Regions from separate parts of the Aquicoccus sp. SU-CL01552 genome, predicted to be linked through region 2. Evidence: riboswitches for the same ligand, from Rfam matches in the RefSeq annotation. Region 2 holds a riboswitch; each other region holds the start of a gene.
The links. Region 2 has a riboswitch for cobalamin ahead of ABWV23_RS21220 (DUF1636 family protein). Riboswitches for the same ligand answer to the same signal wherever they lie in the genome.
Positions count from the first base shown of each region.

Region 1: linked by a shared signal. The riboswitch ahead of ABWV23_RS03355 (hypothetical protein) and the one ahead of ABWV23_RS21220 (DUF1636 family protein) in region 2 are both predicted to bind cobalamin.
Region 3: linked by a shared signal. The riboswitch ahead of ABWV23_RS04060 (TonB-dependent receptor plug domain-containing protein) and the one ahead of ABWV23_RS21220 (DUF1636 family protein) in region 2 are both predicted to bind cobalamin.

Region 1 covers NZ_BAABWV010000002.1:130,379-138,002, forward strand. Annotated here, with positions in the region: gene ABWV23_RS03350 (ATP-dependent helicase) at 1-2,206, shown strand, start outside; cobalamin riboswitch at 2,279-2,474, shown strand; gene ABWV23_RS03355 (hypothetical protein) at 2,627-2,923, shown strand; gene ABWV23_RS03360 (hypothetical protein) at 3,102-3,338, shown strand; gene ABWV23_RS03365 (DUF1127 domain-containing protein) at 3,352-3,567, opposite strand; gene mraZ (division/cell wall cluster transcriptional repressor MraZ) at 4,810-5,376, shown strand; gene rsmH (16S rRNA (cytosine(1402)-N(4))-methyltransferase RsmH) at 5,380-6,393, shown strand; gene ftsL (cell division protein FtsL) at 6,390-6,740, shown strand; gene ABWV23_RS03385 (peptidoglycan D,D-transpeptidase FtsI family protein) at 6,737-7,624, shown strand, end outside.
Region 2 covers NZ_BAABWV010000026.1:21,614-29,237, reverse strand. Annotated here, with positions in the region: gene cobN (cobaltochelatase subunit CobN) at 1-3,288, opposite strand, end outside; gene cobW (cobalamin biosynthesis protein CobW) at 3,297-4,355, opposite strand; gene ABWV23_RS21220 (DUF1636 family protein) at 4,359-4,766, opposite strand; cobalamin riboswitch at 4,857-5,081, opposite strand; gene ABWV23_RS21215 (Lrp/AsnC family transcriptional regulator) at 5,568-6,038, opposite strand; gene ABWV23_RS21210 (hypothetical protein) at 6,141-6,449, shown strand; gene ABWV23_RS21205 (3-methyl-2-oxobutanoate dehydrogenase (2-methylpropanoyl-transferring) subunit alpha) at 6,506-7,624, shown strand, end outside.
Region 3 covers NZ_BAABWV010000002.1:271,241-278,864, forward strand. Annotated here, with positions in the region: gene ABWV23_RS04055 (ABC transporter substrate-binding protein) at 1-445, opposite strand, end outside; gene ABWV23_RS04060 (TonB-dependent receptor plug domain-containing protein) at 432-2,279, opposite strand; cobalamin riboswitch at 2,413-2,622, opposite strand; gene ABWV23_RS04065 (DUF2312 domain-containing protein) at 2,751-3,020, shown strand; gene ABWV23_RS04070 (ABC transporter permease) at 3,198-4,049, opposite strand; gene ABWV23_RS04075 (ABC transporter permease) at 4,063-4,920, opposite strand; gene ABWV23_RS04080 (ABC transporter ATP-binding protein) at 4,921-6,021, opposite strand; gene ABWV23_RS04085 (extracellular solute-binding protein) at 6,094-7,164, opposite strand; gene ABWV23_RS04090 (hypothetical protein) at 7,411-7,599, shown strand; gene ABWV23_RS04095 (hypothetical protein) at 7,596-7,624, shown strand, end outside.

The DNA of each region.
Region 1 (7,624 bases), on a different contig from region 2:
GGCAGGCACGGGCAAAACCAAGGCGCTGACGGCGCGAATCGTGCACCTGTTGAACACCGGCCGCGCCCGACCGAACGAGATCCTCGCGGTGACCTTTACCAACAAGGCCGCGCGCGAGATGAAAGAGCGGGTCGGCCGCCTGCTGGGGGCGAGCATCGAGGGCATGCCCTGGCTGGGCACCTTCCACTCGATCTGCGTCAAGCTGTTGCGGCGGCACGCGGAACTGGTCGGGCTGAAATCCAACTTCACCATTCTCGACACCGACGACCAGCTGCGGCTGCTGAAACAGCTGGTGCAGGCTGCCGGCATCGACGACAAGCGTTGGCCGGCGCGGCAACTGGCCGGGGTGATCGACAGCTGGAAGAACCGGGCGCTGACCCCGGACAAGGTACCGAGCGCCGATGCCGGCGCCTACAACCGGCGCGGCGTCGCGCTTTACGCGCAATACCAGACCCGCCTGCGCGAGCTGAACGCGGTCGATTTCGGCGACCTGCTGCTGCACGTGGTGATGATCTTTCAGAAACACCCTGACGTGCTGGAGCAGTATCAACGCTGGTTCCGCTATATCCTGGTGGACGAATACCAGGATACCAACGTGGCGCAGTACCTCTGGCTGCGGCTCTTGGCGGGAGGGCATCGCAACATCTGCTGCGTCGGTGATGACGACCAGTCGATCTATGGCTGGCGCGGCGCCGAGGTGGGTAACATCCTGCGGTTCGAAAAGGATTTTGAGGGCGCCCATGTGGTGCGGCTGGAGCAGAACTATCGCTCGACCCCGCATATCCTGGCGGCTGCCTCGAACGTGATCCGGGGCAACGCCGGGCGGCTGGGCAAGGAACTCTGGACCGAGGCGGAAGAGGGCGAGAAGGTCCGCCTGATCGGCCATTGGGACGGCGAGGAAGAGGCACGCTGGATCGGCGAAGAGATCGAGGCGATGCAGCGCGGCACGCGGGGGATGCGCGCCTTTGGCTTGAACGAGGTGGCGATCCTGGTGCGCGCCAGCCACCAGATGCGCGCTTTCGAGGACCGGTTCCTGACCATCGGGCTGCCCTACCGGGTGATCGGCGGGCCACGGTTCTATGAGCGGATGGAGATTCGCGATGCCATGGCCTATTTCCGGCTGGTGGTCAGCCCGGATGACGACCTGGCCTTTGAGCGCATCGTCAACACGCCCAAGCGTGGCCTTGGCGACAAGGCACAGCAGACCATCCAGACCGCAGCGCGCGCCAATGGCGTGAGCCTGCTGGAGGGCGCGCGGATCGCGGTCGAGGACGGGCTGATCAAGGGCAAGGGCGGCGCCGCGCTGCGTTCCCTGGTCGAGGATCTGCGCCGTTGGGGCCGGATGACCGGTGACGCGGACATGACCCACATGGAACTGGCCGAGATCGTGCTGGATGAAAGCGGCTATACCGGCCATTGGCAGAACGACAAGACTCCCGAGGCGCCGGGGCGGCTGGAAAACCTCAAGGAACTGGTCAAGGCGCTGGAAAACTTCGAGAACCTGCAAGGGTTCCTGGAACACGTCAGCCTGGTGATGGACAACGACAAGCAGGACGCCGAGCAGAAGGTCAGCATCATGACCCTGCACGCGGCCAAGGGGCTGGAGTTTCCCGCCGTGTTCCTCCCGGGCTGGGAGGACGGGTTGTTCCCGTCGCAACGCAGCATGGACGAGAGCGGCCTCAAGGGCCTCGAGGAAGAGCGGCGGCTGGCCTATGTGGGCATCACCCGCGCCGAGGAGTTGTGCACGATTTCCTTTGCCGGCAACCGCCGGGTGTTCGGGCAATGGCAATCGGCATTGCCGTCGCGCTTCGTCGATGAACTGCCCGAGGAGCATGTGGAGGTGCTGACGCCGCCGGGGCTCTACGGGGGCGGCTATGGCGCGGCGGCAACACAGGGCGGCGCGGTGCGCAGCAATATCGAATCGCGGGTGGCCGATGCGAATGTCTACAACTCGCCGGGCTGGAAACGGATGCAGGCGCGCGCCGGTCAGCGTGGCACCACCCAGCCGAAAGAGAGCCGCAACACCGTGATCGACCTCGATGCGGTGTCCAGCTTCACCATGGGCGAGCGGGTGTTCCACCAGAAATTCGGCTATGGCGCCATCATCGGCATCGAGGGCGACAAGCTCGAGGTCGATTTCGAGAAGGCCGGGCCGAAAAAGGTGGTGGCCCATTACGTCACGGCCAGCGACGACATCCCGTTCTGATGCCATCTGCCGGCGGGCGGGTGGATTTTTTTCGCGACGGGGCGGATTCCCGATGCAGCGCCATGCGAATCCTGTAATCTGACCGCGTAGGGTGCCCCCGCGAGGGGGAGAATTGGGAAGCCGGTGAGAGGCCGGCGCTGCCCCCGCAACGGTAAGGATTGGGTAAGTCCGGCAAAACCACTGAGGCGCAGGCCTCGGGAAGGGCCGGATCAGGGAGAGATCCCCCCACTGTCCAAGCCCGGAAACCAGCCTTGCAGCAACGAGTCGGATCGCGGGCGGCGGTCGGGGCGTGGGGGCTGGGCCGCGACCGGTCATTTTGCCCCCCGTTTCCTGTCCCTGTCCGCATGAACAGGATGATCGCCACGGGGCGTGGCAGGAAAGGATGCGGATGAACTTCAATTCAATACAGGCGGACCGGTCATGATTCTGGCCGGAATACTGCGGAATTTGCGCGATTTGCCCGAGGGGCGCTGTGCCGAGGCGGCGGCGCGGATCGGATTCCTGGAGTGGTTGATGAGTTTGCCAGCGGACTGCGGTGCGGGCGCGGCGGCCCGGGCGGCGGAACGGCGCGCGGCACCGATGTCGCGCAGTTACCCGGCGGTGGCGCGGTTCTGCGATTACTTGCGTGCGGCGCGGCGCGCCGACCGCGACGCGACAAGGCCCCTGCGCCGGGGCGGCTCGCGGGCGCGCCGGGCGGAACGTGAAAGACAGGCCTGAGGGACCCCCCCGAAAACGTGAAAACGGCGACACCAGGGAGGAGGAGAGGTGCCGCCGTTCTCTTTCAACACCGCGGCGCAGGGAGGAGGAGAGCGCCTTGGTGCAACATCACGGCGCAGGGAGGAGGAGAGCGCCGGGATGTATCCCGAATTTCATCGTCTTCCCGCCGGGGCGGGAAATGACCGGCGGCACCAGGGAGGAGGAGAGGTGCCGCCGGCTCATTGAACACCAAGCGCAGGGAGGAGGAGAGCGCCCGGTGTGTCACAACACCAAGCGCAGGGAGGAGGAGAGCGCCCGGTGTATGAGGTCCGGCATGATTGGGGCCGGTATAAGGTGCGGCGGCATCAGGGAGGAGGACGATGCCGCCGCGGAGAACAGGTTCCTAGGGAGGAGGAGAAGGAACCTGAACTGGTAAACTGGTGCTGGGCTCAGAGTTCTCCAGCTGCTTCGAGTGCCACGCGGCGCACTTCGGACCGGTGCAGGCCAAGGTCGGCCAGCTCACGGTTGGTCAGAGCGCTCAGCTCGGCGTAGGTACGACGGTACACGCGGTACTTGGCAAAGCGGCCCTTGAGGGCCTCTGTGGCACCGTGCACGCGGCTCATGAGAGAGGCGCCGTTTGCGTGGGTATGGGTCAGTGCAGTCATTGCTCGTTACCTTCGATCATCGTGTCGCCGTCGTCGTCGTGGCGTTGCTTGAGACTGAAATTAATCAAATGCTGCAGATGCACAATAGTTTTCGAAATCAATGCCGCTATGCAGCAAGTGCATAGATTGATTGTGAAAAAATCTGGCAGTATTGCTGACGTAAGGTCATTTCAACAAATTGCCGAGGCTTTGGGCGCGGCGCGTGGATATTGAGCGGCGGCGGTATAATAATGGCCATCTGCCATGCGTTTCGCGCTTCGTGTCATGCGCTTGACGCAGGGCGGGGGTTGCGACCCCGAGGGAATCGGGGCGCCGTCCTGCCCAGGTCGGATGATCACGGTTTCGTGTGGCGCTGACCCCGATCCTTGTTGTGCACCCAGGGTGGGTGTCGATGTGTTCTCTTTCGCTGATCGCGTGCCGACTCGCCGCCGTGCGGCCGGCGACTCGGGCCTTTTCAATGGGGGCGTGCGCCCCGGTCGGGGCATCTTTCGTCAATTCGGTCGGAATCGGCGTGTCGTGCCTGCCCGGTTGCAGGTGGGGTGACTCCTTATAGAGGAGGCTGCTGGCCCGGTGTGCGGCGACGTCCTGCAGGGCCCACTTATAGTAGTCAATCTCCGGCACAACGATTTGGGTCCGGATCCCGGCAACGATGCCGGCCGCTCCTGGCGCCGAGGTGATGTCGGCGTTACGGGAAATTGCGGGACTGGAGGGGGAATGGTGTTCAAAACGGGGTTGAGCGGTAAACCATCCGAGGTTTCCTGTTCCTAAAATAAGAACATAAGAGAAACATTTGCGGGGGTTTGCTCAGAATATGAATTTTTACGGGATTTTCTGGGAAAATTTGCGTCGTGTTTCTCCATACCACATGTAGTGGGCGTGTTGTGGACCTCAGCTAGGTGAGGGGATCTTCAGCTTGTTTCCCCTTGATTTCTGAGGGGTCCGGGGTGCAAAAGGCCATGTTTCCTTGGTTGATCCCGCAAATTGCAGTTGATTTCCATGAATTCCCGTGGCATTCATTGTTCATCGGATGAGAACGAGGACACAGGGGCGGAAGACCCCGAACCAAAACAAAAGAGCAGGTTTCATACAGGCACTTCGCTTTCATCTACCAAGAGATCCGGCGCGCGAGCGAGCAGACATCCCCCCAGGTGGCGCGCGCAGTCGGACACCCCGCACAGCGGGACAAGGGCGGCGGGTTGATCAGTGGCAGCAGATCAGCCCGCCGTTTTTCCATCCGGGGGCATGACTTTCGCGGGGGCGCAGGCAGAGGGACGACAGGGCGTGAGCCGACGGTTCAGAGGCGAATACACCTTCAAGGTGGATGCAAAGGGCAGGGTGTCGATCCCGGCCCTGTTTCGCCGTGTGCTCGAATCCGGCGATCCCGATTATACCGAGGGGCTGCGTCCGCAACTCGTCATCGTCTACGGCCCGCCCGACCAGCCCTATCTCGAGGCCTACACGATCAACGAGATCGAAAAGCTCGAGGCCAAGATTGATCGGCTTCCCAATTCTCCGCTCAAGCGCAAGCTGGTCCGCGACATCACCTCGCGATCGCACCATACCGAGGTTGATCCCGATGGGCGGCTGGTATTGCCGCTGCGCCACCGCGACAAGATCGGGCTGGAGAAAGAGGCTTTCTTCGTCGGCACCTCCGGCACCTTCCAGATCTGGAACCCCGAAACCTACGATGCCCTCCTGGCCGAGGAGGAGGAAGAGGATCTGGGCTTCGATATCCCCGAGGGAACCAACCCGCTCGACGCGCTGGACATGGCCTTGGCCCGTCAGGCCCAAGACGGCGAGGGGGGCTGAGCCATGGCCGCAGCCGTCCCGCCGGTCCCGCCCTCGGACAAACCCCATATCCCGGTTCTGTTGCGCGCGCTGCTTAAGGCGGTGGCACCGGTCACCGGCACATGGCTGGACGGCACCTTTGGTGCCGGCGGCTATACCCGTGGATTGCTCGAGGCGGGGGCGGCCCGGGTGATCGCGGTGGATCGCGATCCGCTGGCCTTCGACATGGCGCGGGACTGGGCAGAAGGCTATGGCGACCGGCTGGTGATGCAGCCGGGCGTGTTTTCGCGCATGGATGACTATGCCAGCGATCTTGACGGCGTTGTGCTGGACCTCGGCGTCTCCTCGATGCAACTCGACATGGCCGAGCGCGGGTTTTCCTTCATGAAGGAGGGGCCGCTGGACATGCGCATGTCGCAGGAGGGGCCCAGCGCCGCCGACCTGGTCAATTCCGCCGACGAAGCCGATCTGGCGGATGTCCTGTATCTTTATGGCGAAGAGCGAGCCAGTCGCCGGATCGCGCATGCCATCGTGCGGGCGCGCGACGAGGCGCCGATCGAGACCACGCTGCACCTGGCCAAGATCGTCGAGTCCTGCCTGCCCCGGTCCAAGCCGGGGCAATCGCATCCGGCCACCCGCAGCTTCCAGGCCTTGCGGATCGCGGTGAACGACGAGTTCGGAGAGCTGTTCCGTGGGCTGATGGCTGCCGAGCGCGCCTTGAAGCCGGGCGGTAAGCTGGCGGTGGTCACCTTTCATTCCATCGAGGACCGGATGGTCAAACGGTTCCTTCAGATGCGGGCCGGCCAGACCGGGCGCGGCAGCCGCCACGCCCCCGAGATGACGATCCCCGACCCGCAATTCATCCTGCGTCCGCGCAAGGCGATCGCGCCGGATGCCGAGGAGCTGGCCGAAAACCCGAGGGCGCGTTCGGCCCGGTTGCGGGTGGCCATCCGCACCGAGGCGCCGGCCGGCACGGTGGACCCGCGCGAGATCGGGATGCCGCAACCCAAACCGAAAACTAGGGGAAAGCAACGATGAAGGGCATCGCTTATGTTCTGGCCGCGCTGGCGGTGTTCGGGCTGGCCTTCTGGGCCTACCGCGAGAATTACGCCACCCAGCAGGTGCTCAAGGAAACCCGCGCCCTGCAACGGCAGATCGGCGCGGCGCAGGTGCGGATGGGGGTGCTGCGGGCCGAATGGGCCTATCTCAACCGGCCCGACCGGCTGACCGAGCTGGCCGAATTGAACTTTGACCGGCTGGGGCTGTTGCCGCTGCGCCCGGACCAGTTCGGCCTGATCGACGAGGTCAGCTACCCGCCCAAGCCGCTGTTGCCGATCACCAATCCCATAGACGTCTCGACCATGGCGGACGGAGAAGAGCCATGACGCGCACCCCCCTGCGCCCGCTGGCGCGCATCCTGCCGGCCCGCGCCAAGGGCGAGAACCCCGACGCCATCGAACGCGAGAACATCCGCCAGCGCCATGCCGAGATGCAGGACCGGGCGCGGATGCGCGCCGAGGGCCGGCTGTTGGTGCTGGGGCTGTTCTTTTTCTGCGCCTTCCTCGTGGTGGGCGGACGCATGGCGCTGATGGCGACTTCGGAGCCGCAGGAGCCGGTGGCGAGCGCGCATGGCGTCTCGATCGCCGCGCAGCGCGCCGACATCGTCGACCGTCGGGGGCGCATCCTGGCGACCAACTTCGAGACCCATTCGCTCTATGCCCAGCCGCCGCAGCTGGTCGACCCGGTCGCAGCGGCCAAGGGGCTGGTGCAGATCTTTCCCGATCTGGACGAGGCGCGGCTGATCAAGGATTTCACCGGCAAGCGGAAATTCGTCTGGATCAAGAAGCGGATCAGCCCGGAACAAAAGCAGGCTGTGCATGACCTGGGCGATCCCGGGTTGCTGTTCGGCCCGCGCGAGATGCGCCTTTATCCCAACGGCAAGTTGGCGGCGCATGTGCTGGGCGGTGCCGGTTTCGGACGCGAGGGGGTGAACGCCGCCGAGGTGATCGGCGTGGCGGGCGTCGAGAAGCAGTTCGACGATTACCTGCGTGACCCGGCCAACGGCGCGCACCCGCTGGAGCTGGCGCTGGATCTGACGGTGCAGGCGGCGGCCGAGCAGGTGCTGGCGGGCGGCATTAAGCTGATGAATGCCAAGGGCGCCGCCTCGATTCTCATGGATGTGCACACCGGCGAGGTGATCTCGGTGGTGAGCCTGCCCGATTTCGATCCCAACGACCGGCCGCGCCCGCCGGTCTCGGGCGATCCCAGC
Region 2 (7,624 bases):
CGCGATTGCCAGCGTCGAATTGCGCCGCGTCTGCCACAGCCCGGCGGCAAGAAGGGCGCGGAATCTGTCCTGCATCGCCGCATGGGCGCCCGGGTTCGCCTCTCTCAGAAAGGCCTCGGTCTCGGGGTCGCCCAGCGTTGCCTCGTGGTAGAGGTCGAAGAGATGCGGCCCCACCGCCCCGGCAAGCTGCGCGAAGGCGGCCATGTGTTCCAGCGTGGCGGCGATCTCGGCGGCGCCCCGAAAGCCGTGGGTGCGCATTCCCGCGATCCAGCGCGGATTGGCGGCGCGGGCCTGCACCACCCGGGCGATTTCCTCGGGGAGCGCGCGGGCGCGGGGCCGGTCGGGCCGTGTGCTGTCGAGGTGGTAGATCTGCGCATCGCCCCCGGCAACGCCTTTCGCGGCGGCAAACCCTGCCTCGTGCGCAGCATAGTCGGCGGCAAGCAGCAGGTCGGTTTCCGGCAGGTCCTGAAGATGCACGAAACTGTCGGCTTGCGCGACCCGCGCGCGGATGCCGCTGCTGTCGGGCGTGGCCCGCTCGCCATCAAGCGCCCAGCTCGACGCGGCAAGCCAGGCCTCGCCAGCCGCCGCGCGGGCCTCGTCGCCATGGGAGTCGAGCAGATCCCCCATACCCAACCCGAAGCTGCCGGGCGCGGGCCCATAGACACGCGACCCGATGTCTTTCCCCGCATAGGGGTTCCAGTCCGGCGCCTCGTCCCGCGCTGCAAGTGCCCGCACCGCCTGCGCAAACAGCGCCGAGAGGGTCGGGAACACGTCGCGGAACAGGCCCGAGACCCGCAGCGTGACGTCGATGCGGGGCCGGTCGAGCTCCGTCACCGGAAGCACCTCGACCCCCGAGACCCGTTCCGTGCCCGCATCCCAGACCGGGCGCACCCCGAGCAGGTGCAGGGCCATGGCGAACTCCTCGCCCGCCGTCCGCATGGTGGCCGAGCCCCACAGGTCCACGATCAGTCCGCGCGGCCAGTCGCCCTCGTCCTGAAGGTGCCGCCGCATCAACTCCTCGGCAAGTTTCACGCCCTGCGCATGGGCCGACCGCGTCGGGACGGAGCGGGGATCGGTGGTAAAGAGGTTCCGCCCGGTTGGCAGCACGTCGCGGCGCCCGCGATACGGCGATCCCGATGGCCCGGCGTCAATGCGTCGGCCGTCAAGCGCCTGAACCAGCGCCGCCCTTTCCTGCGTCACCGAGGCGGCCAACTCGGGCCGGGTGGAGCGGCCCCAGATGTGCAGGCCCTCGCCGAATTGGCTTTCCTTGATGTCGCAGACAAAACGGTCGATGCGGGTGATCGCCTCAGCGGTCGAACTGGCGCGATCAAGGCCGAGATCCCCCTCGACCCCGCGTGCCTGTGCCTCGGCGCGGATGTCGGCCTGCAGCCGGTCACGGCGGCGCGGGTCAAGCCCGTCGGCGTTGGAGAACTCGTCGAGCAGAGCCTCGAGATGGACCAGCCGGTCGGGGGTTTCGCTCTCTGCAAGCGGCGGCGGAACATGGCCCAGCGTCACCGCGCCGATGCGCCGTTTCGCCTGCGCCGCCTCGCCGGGGTCATTGACGATGAAGGGGTAGATCACCGGCAGGGCACCGGTCAGAACCTCGGGCCAGCAGCTGTCCGAAAGGGCCACGGATTTGCCCGGCAACCATTCCAGCGTGCCGTGCGCCCCGACGTGGATCAGCGCGTCGACTCGGCTTTGCAGCATCAGGTAGAAGGCGACATAGCCATGGCAGGGCACCCGCGACAGGTCGTGGTAGGCGTCATCGCGCGCCGCCACCGTGCCGCGTTCGGGCTGCAACGCCACCAGCACGTTGGCAAGGGTCACGGCGGCGAAGCGGAACATGCCATTCGTGCAGAGCGCGTCCTCCTCGGGGCTGCCCCAGGCGGCGGTCAACTGATCGCGCAGCACCTGCGGCAGGGTGGCAAGCGCGGCCTTGTAGTGCGCGAGCGGCAGCGCGAAGGTGCGCTCTTGCAGGCGGCGCTCGAGATCGTCGCCACTTTCTGGCACGTCGTAACCTGCCGCCCGCAAGTCCGACAGGATCGCCCGCGCCGACGCGGGGGCGTCCAGCCCCACCGCGTGGCCGAGGTTCCAACCCTTGCCGGGATAGGTCGAGAGCACCAGCGCCACTCGTCGCTCGGCCACCGGGCGCGCCGCGACCGCCAGCCAGCCGCTGACCCGCGCCACCAGCGCGGCCAGCCGCCCGGGTTCGGGGCGGTGCACCATCCGGACGAACTGCAATTGCGGATCGCGCGCAGCTGCTTCCTTGAACGAGATCGCGCCGCCCAGAATACGGCCGTCCACCTCGGGCAGCACCACGTGCATCGCCAGATCGGCGGGGGAGAGGCCGCGTTCGGCCTCGGCCCAGGCCTCGCGCGTCGACGTCGCCAGCGCCGCCTGGAACACGGGAACGCCGCCCGCGTCGAGCACCGAGGCCCCAGCCGCACCCCGCCCGGAAAAGGCGGTCAGGTTGACGATGGCGTCGGGCGCCTGTGCCTCGACCGCCGCCCGCAGATCCGCGGCAAGCTCCGGCGCCTTGAGCGAGGGCGCGTAGAGGCCCATGACCTCGGCCCCCTCGGCGCGGAAGGCCGCGAACAGGGCCTCGACCGGCGCCATGTCCGCCGCGACAAGATGCGAGCGATAGAAGACGACGAGGATCCTTTGTCCGTCCATCTTGCCGGAGGGTCTGGGAGGGGAGGGAAGCTCCTCCGCAGAGCTGATCACACCGTCCTCCGGCGTCCAGAACCCCATCGGCGGCAGCGCCTTCGACCCTGGCACCGGCGCAGCGTAAAGCCCCGAGGCCAGCGCCATCTGTGCCAGTGCCGCCTGTGCCGCGACCACCCCGCCCGTATCGCACAGCTGCGACAGGCGCCGCAGGGTCGAGACCGGCAGGGTCGAGACCGCGTCCAGCCGTGTGTCTTCGCGCCCGTCCGCAGGCAGCACCGCCAGCGCGATGCCCTTTGCCTCGGCCAGCGACCGAACCTGGGCCAGCCCGTAGTCCCAGTAGGGCATGCCGCCGATCAGCCGCACGAGGATGCCCCGCGCGCCCGCAAGCGTTTGTTCGACGTAGGTATCGACCGACAATGGATGCTGGAGCGCGGTGAGGTTCGCCAGCCGCAGCGTCGGCAGCGCGCCGTCGGGCCCGCCCCCTCTGTGCCAGGCTTCCGCGAAGGCGCCGAGGTCGCTGTCCGAGAAGGACAGCACCACCAGATCGGCGGGATCCTGACCCAGGTCCACCGGCGTGGCGGTCTCCTCCAACCCGTGGCTTTCGCGAAAGACGACGTGCATCGTTCCGGTTACTCCGCAGCGGCCGGCGTCACGGCGTTCAGCGCCGCGCGGATTTCGTCCGGGCGGATGTCGTCATGCTCGGCGATGACGACGAGCCGCCCCTGCCGCGCCTCGCCCGGTGCCCACATGCGGTCGAACTGGTGGCGCACCCGCGCGCCGACCGCCTGCACCAACAGCCGCATCGGCTTGCCCGTGACCGAGGCATAGCCCTTGACCCGCAGGATGTTGTGGCTGGTCGCCAATCCCTCGATGGCGGCGACGAGATCCGAAGCGGCGGCCAGCTCGGGGATATCCACCACGATGCTCTCGAAATCCTCGTGATCGTGGTCATGCGCCTCGTCGTGATGGCTGGGCCGGGCATCCAGATCGTCTTCGGCCGCCGCGCCTAGCCCGAGGATGATGCGCGGGTCCACCGCGCCCTCGGCGACCTCGACCACCGGAAGGGGGCGGGGCGCCTCCGCGGCGATGATCTCTTTCGCCTTGGCAACACCCTCGGGGCCTACGAGGTCCGGCTTGGTTAGCAGCACGATGTCGGCGCAGGAGATTTGGTCCTCGAACACCTCCGAAAGCGGCGTCTCGTGATCAAGGCTGTCATCGGCGAGCCGTTGCGCATCCACTGCCACCACGTCGGGCGCAAAGCGACCTGCGGCCACGGCTTCGGCATCGGCCAGCGCGATCACCCCGTCCACGGTGATGCGGGCCCTGATCTCCGGCCAGTCAAAGGCCTTGAGCAGCGGCTTGGGCAGCGCCAGTCCCGAGGTCTCGATCAGGATGTGATCGGGGCGCGGCTCAAGCGCCATCAGCGCCTCGATGGTGGGGATGAAGTCATCGGCCACGGTGCAACAGATGCAGCCGTTGGCCAGTTCCACGATATTCTCGGCGGGGCAGTCGGGGATCGCGCAGCCTTTCAGGACCTCTCCGTCAACACCGACATCGCCGAACTCGTTGACCAGCACCGCGAGGCGTCGTCCGCCGGGATTGCGCATCAGGTGCGCGATAAGCGTGGTCTTGCCGGACCCAAGAAAGCCGGTCACCACGGTCACGGGAAGCTTGGAAAGATCGGTCATGACTCAGGCGTCCTTTGAGGTCGGTTTGATCGGGGGAATGCGGACAAGGCAATTGCGCTTGAAATGCTCGGGCCGCTCGCGCCAGGGGATCACGCCGTCTTGCGCGGCGTGGTATTGCGCGGCCCCGGCCAGCAGCATCGGGGCATGGGCCGTTTCGTCCACGTCGGAGAAAACATAGGTCCACTTCGCATCGCCGCCGCGCAGGGCGACGGTGCAGGCGTTCGAGCAGTTCTGAAGGCATTCCACGGGGGTGACGCTCAGCCCCTCTGGCGGCTCTCCCGCGAGAATACGCTCATAAAGGATCCGGCCGGGACGGCGCTCGTCCTCGGGCGCAGCACCTTTGCGGCGGCAGGTCACGCAGACCAGCAACTCGGTGGTGATGTGCTCCTGCGCGTGTGCAGCGTCTTTCATTCTCTCGTGCCCCATCGGTTTGGCGAACAGGGGCAACGGCGGAATGGCGACCAGCATCGGACGCACTCCGACACCGGCACACCCCGTCCGGTCGAAACAGTCGGGCTGGCAGGTCTCCCGGCTCACGAAATTCAGGGCATCGGGCCCAGCGAGCGCTCTGCCTTCCCAGCCTTTGCGGCCAGTGGCATCGAGCGCCCTTTTCCGTTCACGGTCGCGGGGGCGGCTGAGGTTGACCACGACACCCCGTCCGGAGCGCCCTGGTTCCACATTCCCTTTTCACCTGCTTGCACAGGCACCAGCGTTTCGCCAGATGGGGCGAATTCCATTTGCTAGTCAAGGGAGAAGATGACGTTGATGCCCAGGGCATTGCCATTTGTGGGCAGCCGCTGTCTGCGCAAGCAGTCCCTCGGGATCATCCAGTCGCAGCCGGAATGCTGCGTGAATCGCCCCGCAACACCTGCGGGGGATCAAGAGCTATCGGGATGTAATGCTGCAGCGCAAAAAATTTTCGTCAGCCTATTGTGCAAGTGCAGCATTTACCCTATCTTCATTCATGTGATCGGTTCTCTCCTCCTCCCTGAACTGATCCATTGTTATCGGCGGCATCCACCTCCTCCCGGATGCCGCCGTTTTCTTTTCCCGTGACCGTGAATCATGTTGGCGGCGTCCGCCTGTGGTCAGCGTTTATTGCTCCTCGATACTTCCTCAAAGCCGAAGCGCCTCTGTTATGCGCAACGGGGAACTTGCGGTGATGGGTCTGGTGTTTGGGCCGCTTGGTATTCCGACAGGAAAGAGCCCTTGTCAGGTCGGCACCGAGATGCCGCCCTGTTTCAGGCAGCGAAGGGTAAAGATCGACCTTGAGTGCTGGATGCCAGGCACGCGGTAGAGCTTGCTGCGGAGGAACTCCTCATAGCCCTTGGTGCCGTCGACGGCGACCTTGATGTAATAGTCGTATTCGCCCGTGGTCAGATACACCTCCAGCACTTCGGGCAAATCGGCCATGGCCCGGCCGAAGGTTTCCAGAACGCTATCGTCATGGCGGTTCAGGGTGACCTCGATGATGACCGTTTCGGGCGCGCCCAGCATCTCCTGGTCCAGCACCGCAGTGTAGCCCTTGATATATCCATCGGCCTCCAACCGACGGGTCCGTTGCCAGCAGGGGCTGGGGGACAGGCCGATTTCCTCGGCGAGCTGGTTGTTGCTAAGGCGCCCGTCACGGCGCAGGGCGCGCAGGATGCGGCGGTCAATATTGTCGAGAGGGCGAGGTTCCATGGATGGAAATTCTTTCGATATCGGCTGTACGCAAAAATATCTTTCGAAAGATAGTTGAGCGAGAAAAATTACGAAAGCAAATTTCGCGCTATACTCGGCAGAATGGTCTTCATCTGCACGCAGGGGGGACAGGCTGTGCATTACGCGCATTTCACATCGGCGGTTCCGTTGGACCATCTCGGCAGGGCGCTGGACGAGTTGCGGCGCCGGGGATTTCAGCTCTGCGGCGTGGCGGTCTCGGTCGAAGCTGACGGGCAGTCGATCGTGACCGCGGGCGACGGGGCCCCGGCCGACATCCGGATCGATTTCGACGCCCGGAACAGTTTCGCCGTCGATAACTACCTGGCGCGCATCGCCCGGATACCCGGCGTGCAGGATTTGCGGGGCGGCCCGCACCCGGACCCGAGCTGATCCGCGCCCGCCCCTGCGCGGGATCGCGTGGGCAGATCCGAAAGAGAGGACGTTCAATGGACCAAGACAGCGACCAGACCTTGCCGCCGCTCCGGTTGAGAGTGCCGGAGCCCGAGGTACGTCCGGGCGGCCAGCCCGATTTCTCGCATGTGGAAATTCCGCGCGCGGGATCGGTCCGGCGTCCGCCGGTGGATGTTCACCCAGAAGAGATCCGGGATCTCGCCTTTACCATCATCCGCGTGTTGAATCGCGACGGCGCGGCGGTCGGCCCCTGGGCCGAGGCGCTTGATCTCGATGCTGCGGCGCTGAAGGACGGGCTGCGCCACATGTTGACCCTGCGCGCCTATGATGCCCGAATGCTGACGGCGCAGCGGCAGCAGAAAACCTCGTTCTACATGCAGCACCTGGGCGAGGAGGCGATTTCCTGCGCGTTCCAGCGCGCGCTTGCCCCCGGCGACATGAACTTCCCCACCTATCGCCAGGCGGGGCTGTTGGTCGCCTCGGGCTATCCGCTGAAAACCATGATGTGCCAGGTTTATTCCAACGATGGCGACCCGGTTCGCGGGCGGCAGTTGCCGGTGTTCTATTCGTCAAAGGAACACGGGTTCTTCTCGATCTCGGGCAACCTGGCGACCCAGTATATCCAGGCGGTCGGCTGGGCGATGGCCTCGGCGATTTCCGGCGACCGCAAGATCGCGGCGGCTTGGATCGGCGACGGGTCGACAGCAGAGAGCGATTTTCACGCGGGCCTCGTCTTTGCCTCGACCTACAAGGCGCCGGTGGTGCTCAATATCGTCAACAATCAGTGGGCGATCTCGACATTCCAGGGCATCGCGCGGGGCGGGTCGGGCACCTTTGCGGCGCGCGGGCACGGGTTCGGCATCCCCTCGCTGCGGGTCGATGGAAACGATTACCTGGCCGTCTGTGCCGTGGCGCAATGGGCCGCCGAGCGGGCGCGCCGCAATCTCGGCCCGACGATCGTGGAATATGTCACCTACCGCGCCGGCGGGCATTCGACCTCGGACGATCCGTCGGCCTATCGCCCGGCAGAGGAAAGCAACGCCTGGCCGTTGGGCGATCCGATCCTGCGGCTGAAAAACCATCTGATCGCGTTGGGAGAATGGAGCGAAGAGCGCCATGCCCAGGCCGAGGCCGAGGTCATGGCCGAGGTGACC
Region 3 (7,624 bases), on a different contig from region 2:
CGGCGCGGAAAGTTGCGATCATCGCCTCTGCCTCCGCCTCGCGTCCCAGCGCCGCCCCCATCTGCGCAAGGCGCGCGGGCACGTCCTCCAACGATCGCGCCGGGGCGAACAGCTCGACCCTGATGCCAAGGTCGCGCAGCATCTGCACCGTCGTCGCCGCGGTGAAAGTGCCCGCCAGAACCAGGTCGGGTTTGAGCAGATAGACCTCCTCGGCACCCGACCCGTTGGTGGGAAAGGCGCGCGCGGCCTTAGCCATCGAGGAGCTGTCGGGATCGTGGGACAGGCGCGACAGCGATACGATCTGTCCCGGCGCCGCCAGCATCAAGGCGAGTTGATCCGTACAAAGATTGACCGAAACCACCCGTTTCGGGGCGGCTTCGGCCACGGCCGCCGCGCCGGTCAGCACCAGCGCGGCGAGCAGGGTTATGATCCTAGAAGGACGCACGCAGCCCCACATAGAGCGCGCGCCCCGACGCCTGGTAGCTGGCTGCCGTCTCATAGGTTTCATCCAACAGGTTCTCGATGCGCAGGTATCCCTCCGCGTTGTCGGTAAAGGCATAGGTTACACCGGCGTTGACCACGGTGTAATCATCCATCACGACACCGTATTCCGCCGGGCGGTCGGCCACGTGACGCAGGCTCAGGTCGCCGCTCCAGCCAGCGGCGAAATCCGCCCCCAACCCGATGGTCACGTCATGGGTCGGCACCCGCAGCAACCGCGCGCCGGCGGCATCCTCGGCATCGGTATAGGTATAGTTGCCATAGAGGCCGAGCCAGTCGTTCACCGCCCATTCACCCGAAAGCTCCACGCCCTGCGACGTGGATTCGCCCGCGACCTGCTGGTACTGGCCGCCGATCCATGTGCCTGCCGCATCATAGAGCGAGACGAACTGGATCAGGTTGTCGATCCGGGTATGAAAGGCGGTGGCCTTGACGCTGCGGCCCGCGCCGAACTCATGCTCCACGCCCAGTTCGAAGCTGGTGCTCTCCTCGGGGTTCAGGGCGGCGTTGCCGTAGAAAGTGCTGTTCAGCTCATAAAGTGACGGCGCGCGGAACCCGGTTGCGGCGACCGCGCGCAGGGTAGTGGCATCGCTCACGCGGTAAGCGGCGGCCAACCGCCCGGTCACGTAATCGCCGAAGGTGGAATGATCGTCCAGCCGGACCGAGGCCGAGAGGTCCAGATCGGCGGTGGGGGCATAGAGGATCTCGCCGAAAATGCCGGTGGTCTCGACGCTGCCGGTATCGGTGCCGGTGTTGAAACTCTCTTCCTCCCAATCGGCGCCGAAGGTGAAGGTCAGCACATCCGAGACCGTGTATTTGCCGGTATAGTCGATCCGCTTGCGGTCGCCGTCAAACGTGGTGTCAAAGCCGTTGGAACTGCTCAGCCGGTCGGTGGTGAAATAGGTGAACGACAGGGTGTGATCCACCGCGCCGGTCATCAACTCGGCATAGGCGCGGACCCCGCGCGACTCGGTGGTGTTGCGCTCGTCATAGGGGGCGGCGCCGTCGCCGGCGAACTCGTCGTAATCCCCCTCGGAATCGAGCGCATAGACCGACAGCCCCAGTTTGAGGGTATCGGTCGCCATCACATCGGCGGACAGGGTGATCTGGGTGGCCTGGTAGCCGTCCGCCTCGGTGTTTCCGGCGCCGCTCTTGGCCGAGAATCCGTTGGTGGTGATCCGGTCGATGCCGAAGGTCATGCCGCCGCGCTCACCGCTGTAGGCGTAGCTCGCCGCCGCGCGGTAGGTCTCGTAACTGCCGCCCTCCAGCGCGAAGGTGGTTTCACTGCCGGGTTCCTCCGGGCGCTGGATGGTCGAGATGTTGACCACGCCGCCCACCGCGCGCGAGCCGTAGAGAGACGAGCTGGACCCCTTGAGGATCTCCACCCGCCCGAGGTTGGCGGTGGTCATTCCGCCCCAGTCGAATTGCGTCTGGGGCGAACTGGGGTCGGTCACGTCGATGCCGTTGACCAAGACCTTGATATATGCGCCGCCCAGCCCGCGGATGCGCAGGTTGGTGCTGGCGCCGACGCCGCCATTGGCACTGACCGAGATGCCGGGCTGGCGGGCGAGAAACTCGGCCAGCGTGGTTTCGTCGGCCTGTTCCAGCTCGTCCTGCGTGATCACCTGCACCGTCGCCCCGGTGCGGTCGAGCGGGGTTTGCGTGCCCGCCTTGGTCGAGGAGACGGTGATCTCGTCCAGGTCGAAGACCTCTTGCGCGCGGGCGGCGCCGGCGGCGCAGAGCGACAGCGTGGAGGCCGTCAGAAGCAGTTTTTTCATCGTCGTTGTCCTTTCCGGGACAGGTATCGGCAATGTCTGGAAAGGCACGGGCGGGCCGCGCTCTTCCGCAAACGGTGAGTTGGTCATCACCCCTACGGTTCGAACGCCGCCCATCTGACGCACCCCGCGCCAAATGAAGGTGATCGCCCTGGCAGGTCTCCTGACTTGCGGGTCAACGCTGGGCCGGACCTTCCCGAACCCCGATCGGGTTCAGTGGTATCTGCCGGCCCCGCTCTCCGCCTACAGTTGCGGGGGCAGTCGCGGATTTGGCCCGTTTCCGGACCGAACCGCGTTCCCTTTTCACGACGGCCGAAGCCGCCGAACCAAAGCAGCCCCGTGGATAGGGGCTGCGGCCACGCAACGCAAGAACGATTGCGGCAGGATGCGCGTCATTCCCGTCTTGCGGCAGCCGGGCGGGGGGGGTATCCCGGCGGGTACTTTCACATCCCGACCATCGAGCGGAGCAGGATCATGGACCCAGTGGACGACAACACGGCCGAGGCCAACTACCGCGTGACCGCGGGCGAATTGCGCCAGTTCATCGAGCGGTTCGAGCGGCTGGAAGCCGAGAAGAAGGACATCGCCGACCAGCAGAAAGAGGTGATGTCCGAGGCCAAGGCACGCGGCTACGACACCAAGGTGATGCGCAAGGTGATTGCCCTGCGCAAGCGCGACAAGGACGACATCGCCGAGGAAGAGGCGGTGCTGGAAATGTACAAGGAAGCGCTGGGGATGGCGTAAGCGCCGCCCGATCTGCAAAAAACGGATGATCTCTCGGCCCGCGGTTCACCGGTGTGATGCGCGGGCCGAGGCGTTTCGCGCAGCAACGGCGTGGCGATGCCCGCGCCGACCATCGCCCGGGACCCGCACGCCATCGCCGCCCCGGGCGGAATGACGCGGGGGTGTCCCGGCGCGACGTCAGCCGCGCTTTTGCGCGAAGATCATGATCAGTGCCAGCCCACTGGAGACCAGCATCAGCAGTAGAGAGACCGCGTTGAGCAGGGGGGTGGACCCCTCTTTCAGCCGGTCGAACATGGCGATGGTCAGCGGTGCGTCCGAGCCCACCAGCATCAGCGTGGTGTTGAAGTTCTCGAAACTCATCAGGAAGGCCACCACAAAGGCGCCGATCATCGCCGGTGCCAGGTAGGGCAGGGTGACGGTGCGCACCGCCGTCAACCGGCTGGCGCCCAGGTTCAGCGCCGCCTCTTCCAGCGTCTTGTCGAATTTCTGCAATCGCGCCGCGATCACCAGGGTGGCGATGGTGGCGATGAACGAGAACTGTCCGAGGATCACCAGCGTCAGCCCGGGCCGCAGCGCCGTGACATCCCATTGTGCCAGGTCCCACAACCCTTCGGCCGCGCGGCTGGAAAACACCAGGATCGAGATGCCCAGCACGATCCCCGGGATCACCAGCGGCAGCAGCATGAAGACATAGAGAATGCCTTGGCCCCGGAACCGGTAGCGGTTGAACAGGAAGGCGTTGGACAGACCGACGCCGACCGACAGGATCGACACGAAGATCGCGACAATGGCCGAGGTGCCGATCGCCCGCAGGATCGGGCGTTCGTGAAAGACACCGATCATCGGGCGTTCCGTGCCGAAGAACCAGTTCCAGGTGAACCCCTCCCACGGCAGAGAGGGGAACTGGCTGTCGTTGAAGGCGAACACCGCGACCACCACAAGTGGCAACGCGAGGAAGATGAAGAACAGCGCAATATAGGCCGTGTAGCTGACGGTGAGAAAGCGGGATTGGGGAATCGAGGGGATCATTTGTACGGTGTCCTCAGCCCATTGTCTTTTCCAGCGACTGGCCGGTCAGCTTGAGCATGCCCCAGACGATGGTCGAGGACAGGATCAGCAGCATGAAGCCGAAGGCCGCGCCCAGCTCCCAGTTGAAGCGGACGATGAACTGGGAGTAGATCAGCTCGGTGAACCACAGGCTGTCCTTGCCGCCCAGCATGGTCGGCGTCAGGTAATTGCCAAGGCTCAGCATGAACACCACGATGCAGCCCGAGACGATGCCCGGCATGGCGTGTGGGATCACGATCTCGCGCAGCACGGAAAAGCCGTTGCCGCCCAGGTCATAGCCGGCCTCGATCACCTCGTCCGGCAGGCTTTCCAGCGTCGTGACCAGCGGCACCACCATGAACAGCATCGAGGTATAGACCAGCCCGACCATGATCGCGGCGTCGTTGTAGAGCAGTTCGACCGGGCCTTCGGTGAGATTGAGGAACTGCAGCAGGTTCGAGATGACGCCGGTTTCGCGCAGCAGGATCATCCAGCCGAAGGTGCGCACCAGTTCCGACACCCAGAACGGCACAAGGCAGAGCAGGAACAGCGCCGAGCGCACTCGCCCGCGCGCCATCTTGGCGATGTAGTAAGACACCGGGAAGGCGATCAGCAGGGTAATCGCGGTGGCCATGATCGACATCACTGCGGTGCGCAGGAAGGTCCTCAGGTAGAGCGGTTCGCTGAAAAAGGTGAAATAGTTGGCAAGGCTGATCCGGTACTGCCCGACGCCGATGCGTTCACGCAGCGAGACCAGCAGCATGTCCACATGCGGGATCAGGATCAGCAGGGTCAGCCACAGCAGCAGCGGCGACAGCAGAAGGAACAGGCCCAGTTTCGCTTGTGCGCGCATTCATCGGCCTCCGGCGGCGAAACAGTTGCCCTGCGCACCGGACCAGCCGATATGCACCTCGGCGCCACGGGCGAGGGTGGAAAACTCGCCCGATTGCGGCAGGTTGACCTCGATCTCCTCGCGCCCGTCGGGATCCTGCACGATGATCCGGCTGGCGGCACCGTTGAACAGGATCGACGAGACGCGCCCGGTCATCCGGTTGTCGAAATGAGTCAGTTCCTCGGTGTCATAGGCGATGCGGATCGACTCGGGCCGGACAAAGATCTGCGCGCTGTCGCCGGTGCTCAGCGCCCGCCCGTGGCTGGCCCCGCGCAGCAGCAGCCCGCTGTCGGTCCGGATCTCCATCTCATCGCCCTCGACCCGGGTGACCTGCCCGGACCAGTGGTTGGTATCTCCGACGAAGCCGGCGACAAAGGAGGTCGCGGGCCGGTAATAAAGATCCTGCCCGGTGCCGATCTGCTCGAACCTTCCGTGGTTCATCACCGCGATCTGGTCGGACATGACCAGCGCCTCGGACTGGTCGTGGGTGATATAGACGAAGGTGGTGTCAAAGGCCGCCTGCAGCGCCTTGAGCTCGACCTTCATCCGTTCGCGCAGCTTGAGGTCCAGCGCGCCCAGCGGTTCGTCCAGCAGCAGAACGTCAGGCTCCAGAACCATGCAGCGGGCGATGGCGACCCGCTGTTTCTGGCCGCCCGACAGTTCGTCGACCTTGCGGTTCCCGATGCCCGGCAGGCCGATGCGCTCCAGCGCCTCGTCGACCTTCCTGGCGATCTCGGGCTTGGGCAGCCCGTTGCGGCGCAGCCCGTAGCCGATGTTCTCGGCGATGGTCATCATCGGGAACAGCGCCAGGTGCTGGAACACCATGTTCACCGGTCGCTTGTTCGGCGGCGTGTTCAGGACCGAGCGGCCCCGGATCTGGATGTCGCCGGAGGTGGGCTCGAGAAAGCCCGCGATCATCCGCATGATCGTGGTCTTGCCACAGCCCGAGGGGCCCAGGATGGAAAAGAACGACCCGCGCGGCACGTCGAACGAGACGTTGTCCACCGCGGTTGTGTCACCGAACCGCTTGACCAGGTTCAGACATTCGAGATCGGGGGTCATGAAGGCTTCCGGAATTGAAGATGCGGCCCCCGGGGTTTGTCCCGGGTGCCGCTGGTTTTCGTTGCGGTCGGTTTACTGGGCGGCCTTGACGCGGTCCAGCACGCCACCCTCGATGGCCTCAAGCCCGGCGGGGACCGGCGGGTACCACTTGATGTTGTCCAGCGCCTCGGGCGGGAAGCTGGCCTGGTAACGTGCCTTGAGGTCGGCGGCGGCAAACTCGTCGGCGCCCTTGGAGGCGGTGAAGTTGCCGGCGGCCTCGGTGATCATCGCGGCGATCTCGGGCTGCATCACGAAGTTGATCCAGGCATAGGCGGCATCATCGGCACGGCCCTTGGCCGGCAGCACGAAGGTATCGACCCAGCCCAGCGCGCCCGAGGCGGGGGCGACAAAGGTGATGTCGGGGTTGTCGGCGTTCAGTTTCCAGCCGCCGGTGTCCCAGGCCATCGCGGCCACGGCTTCGCCCGAGCGCATCAGGCCCATCAGCTCGTCACCGCCGCCCCAGTAGGTTTTCACGTTGGGCTTGCAGTCGACCAGCTTGGCCTCGACCTTGTCCATGACCTCCTTGTAGGCGGCCTCGTCACCATAGGCGGCAAAGGGGTCCATCCCCATGGCGAAGGCAAAGCCGATCAGCGTCGGGCGCTTGAGCCGGTAGGACACCTTGCCCGCCACCTCGGCGCCGCAGAGATCGGTGTAGTCCTTGACCGAGGGGGCCTTCTTGGTGTCGACCACCAGGCCCGAGGTGCCCCAGACATGCGGCACGCCGTAAATCTCGCCGCCGACGGTGGTGTTGGCCTTGGTGGCCTCCAGCATCGAGGGGATGAACTGCGCGGTGTCGATCTTGCTCAGGTCGATCGGCTTGTAGATCCCGAACTCGGCCTGCGGGCCGGCGATCCGGTCCTGGCTGGGCTGGGCAAGGTCGAAGCCGCCGCCGCCGGTGGCGCGCAGCTTGGCGATCATCTCTTCGTTGTTCGACTTGGTGACCTCGACGGTGTGGCCGGTCTCTTCCTCGAACTTGGCTACGACGTTCTCGGGCGCGTAGCCGCCCCAGGTCAGCAGGCGCAGGGTGTCAGCGGAGGCCGGCGTGGTGCCGCAGACAATGGCAATCGTGAGGGCGGAGCAGACCGCCGTGGCAACATGTTTCATCGTTCATTCCCAGTGAAGCGTTTCGGATTAACGGTGGCGGAAGGGTCTGTGAAAAACCCTTTTGTGTCAATGGGATAATAAAAATTTCACATTCGGGGGTATACGGCTTCATGCCGTGCCGGACAGGCTGACGCGGCACCGCGAACCGGCGCGCGAACAGGCGTGCCCCGTGAAGTCTCTCTGATAACCGGGTCTTGTGTCAAGATAATGACAACATGACGGGGCGTTTGGAGAAATCCTTTCAGAATGGTGCGGGTTTCCGGCGCTGTGATCCCGTCGATCCGCCTGATCGTGATGCCGGAATCGACCGGGGCGCTGAAAAAAAGATTCAGGGATCGGCCCGGAGAACGGGAACCTTTTCGCCGCGGCTGCATCCAATGGGCATGTGTCGACGCGATGCATCCCAGTCAGAACCGGAAAGGAAAATGGATATGATCAAGCAAACCCTGTTGGCGGTGAG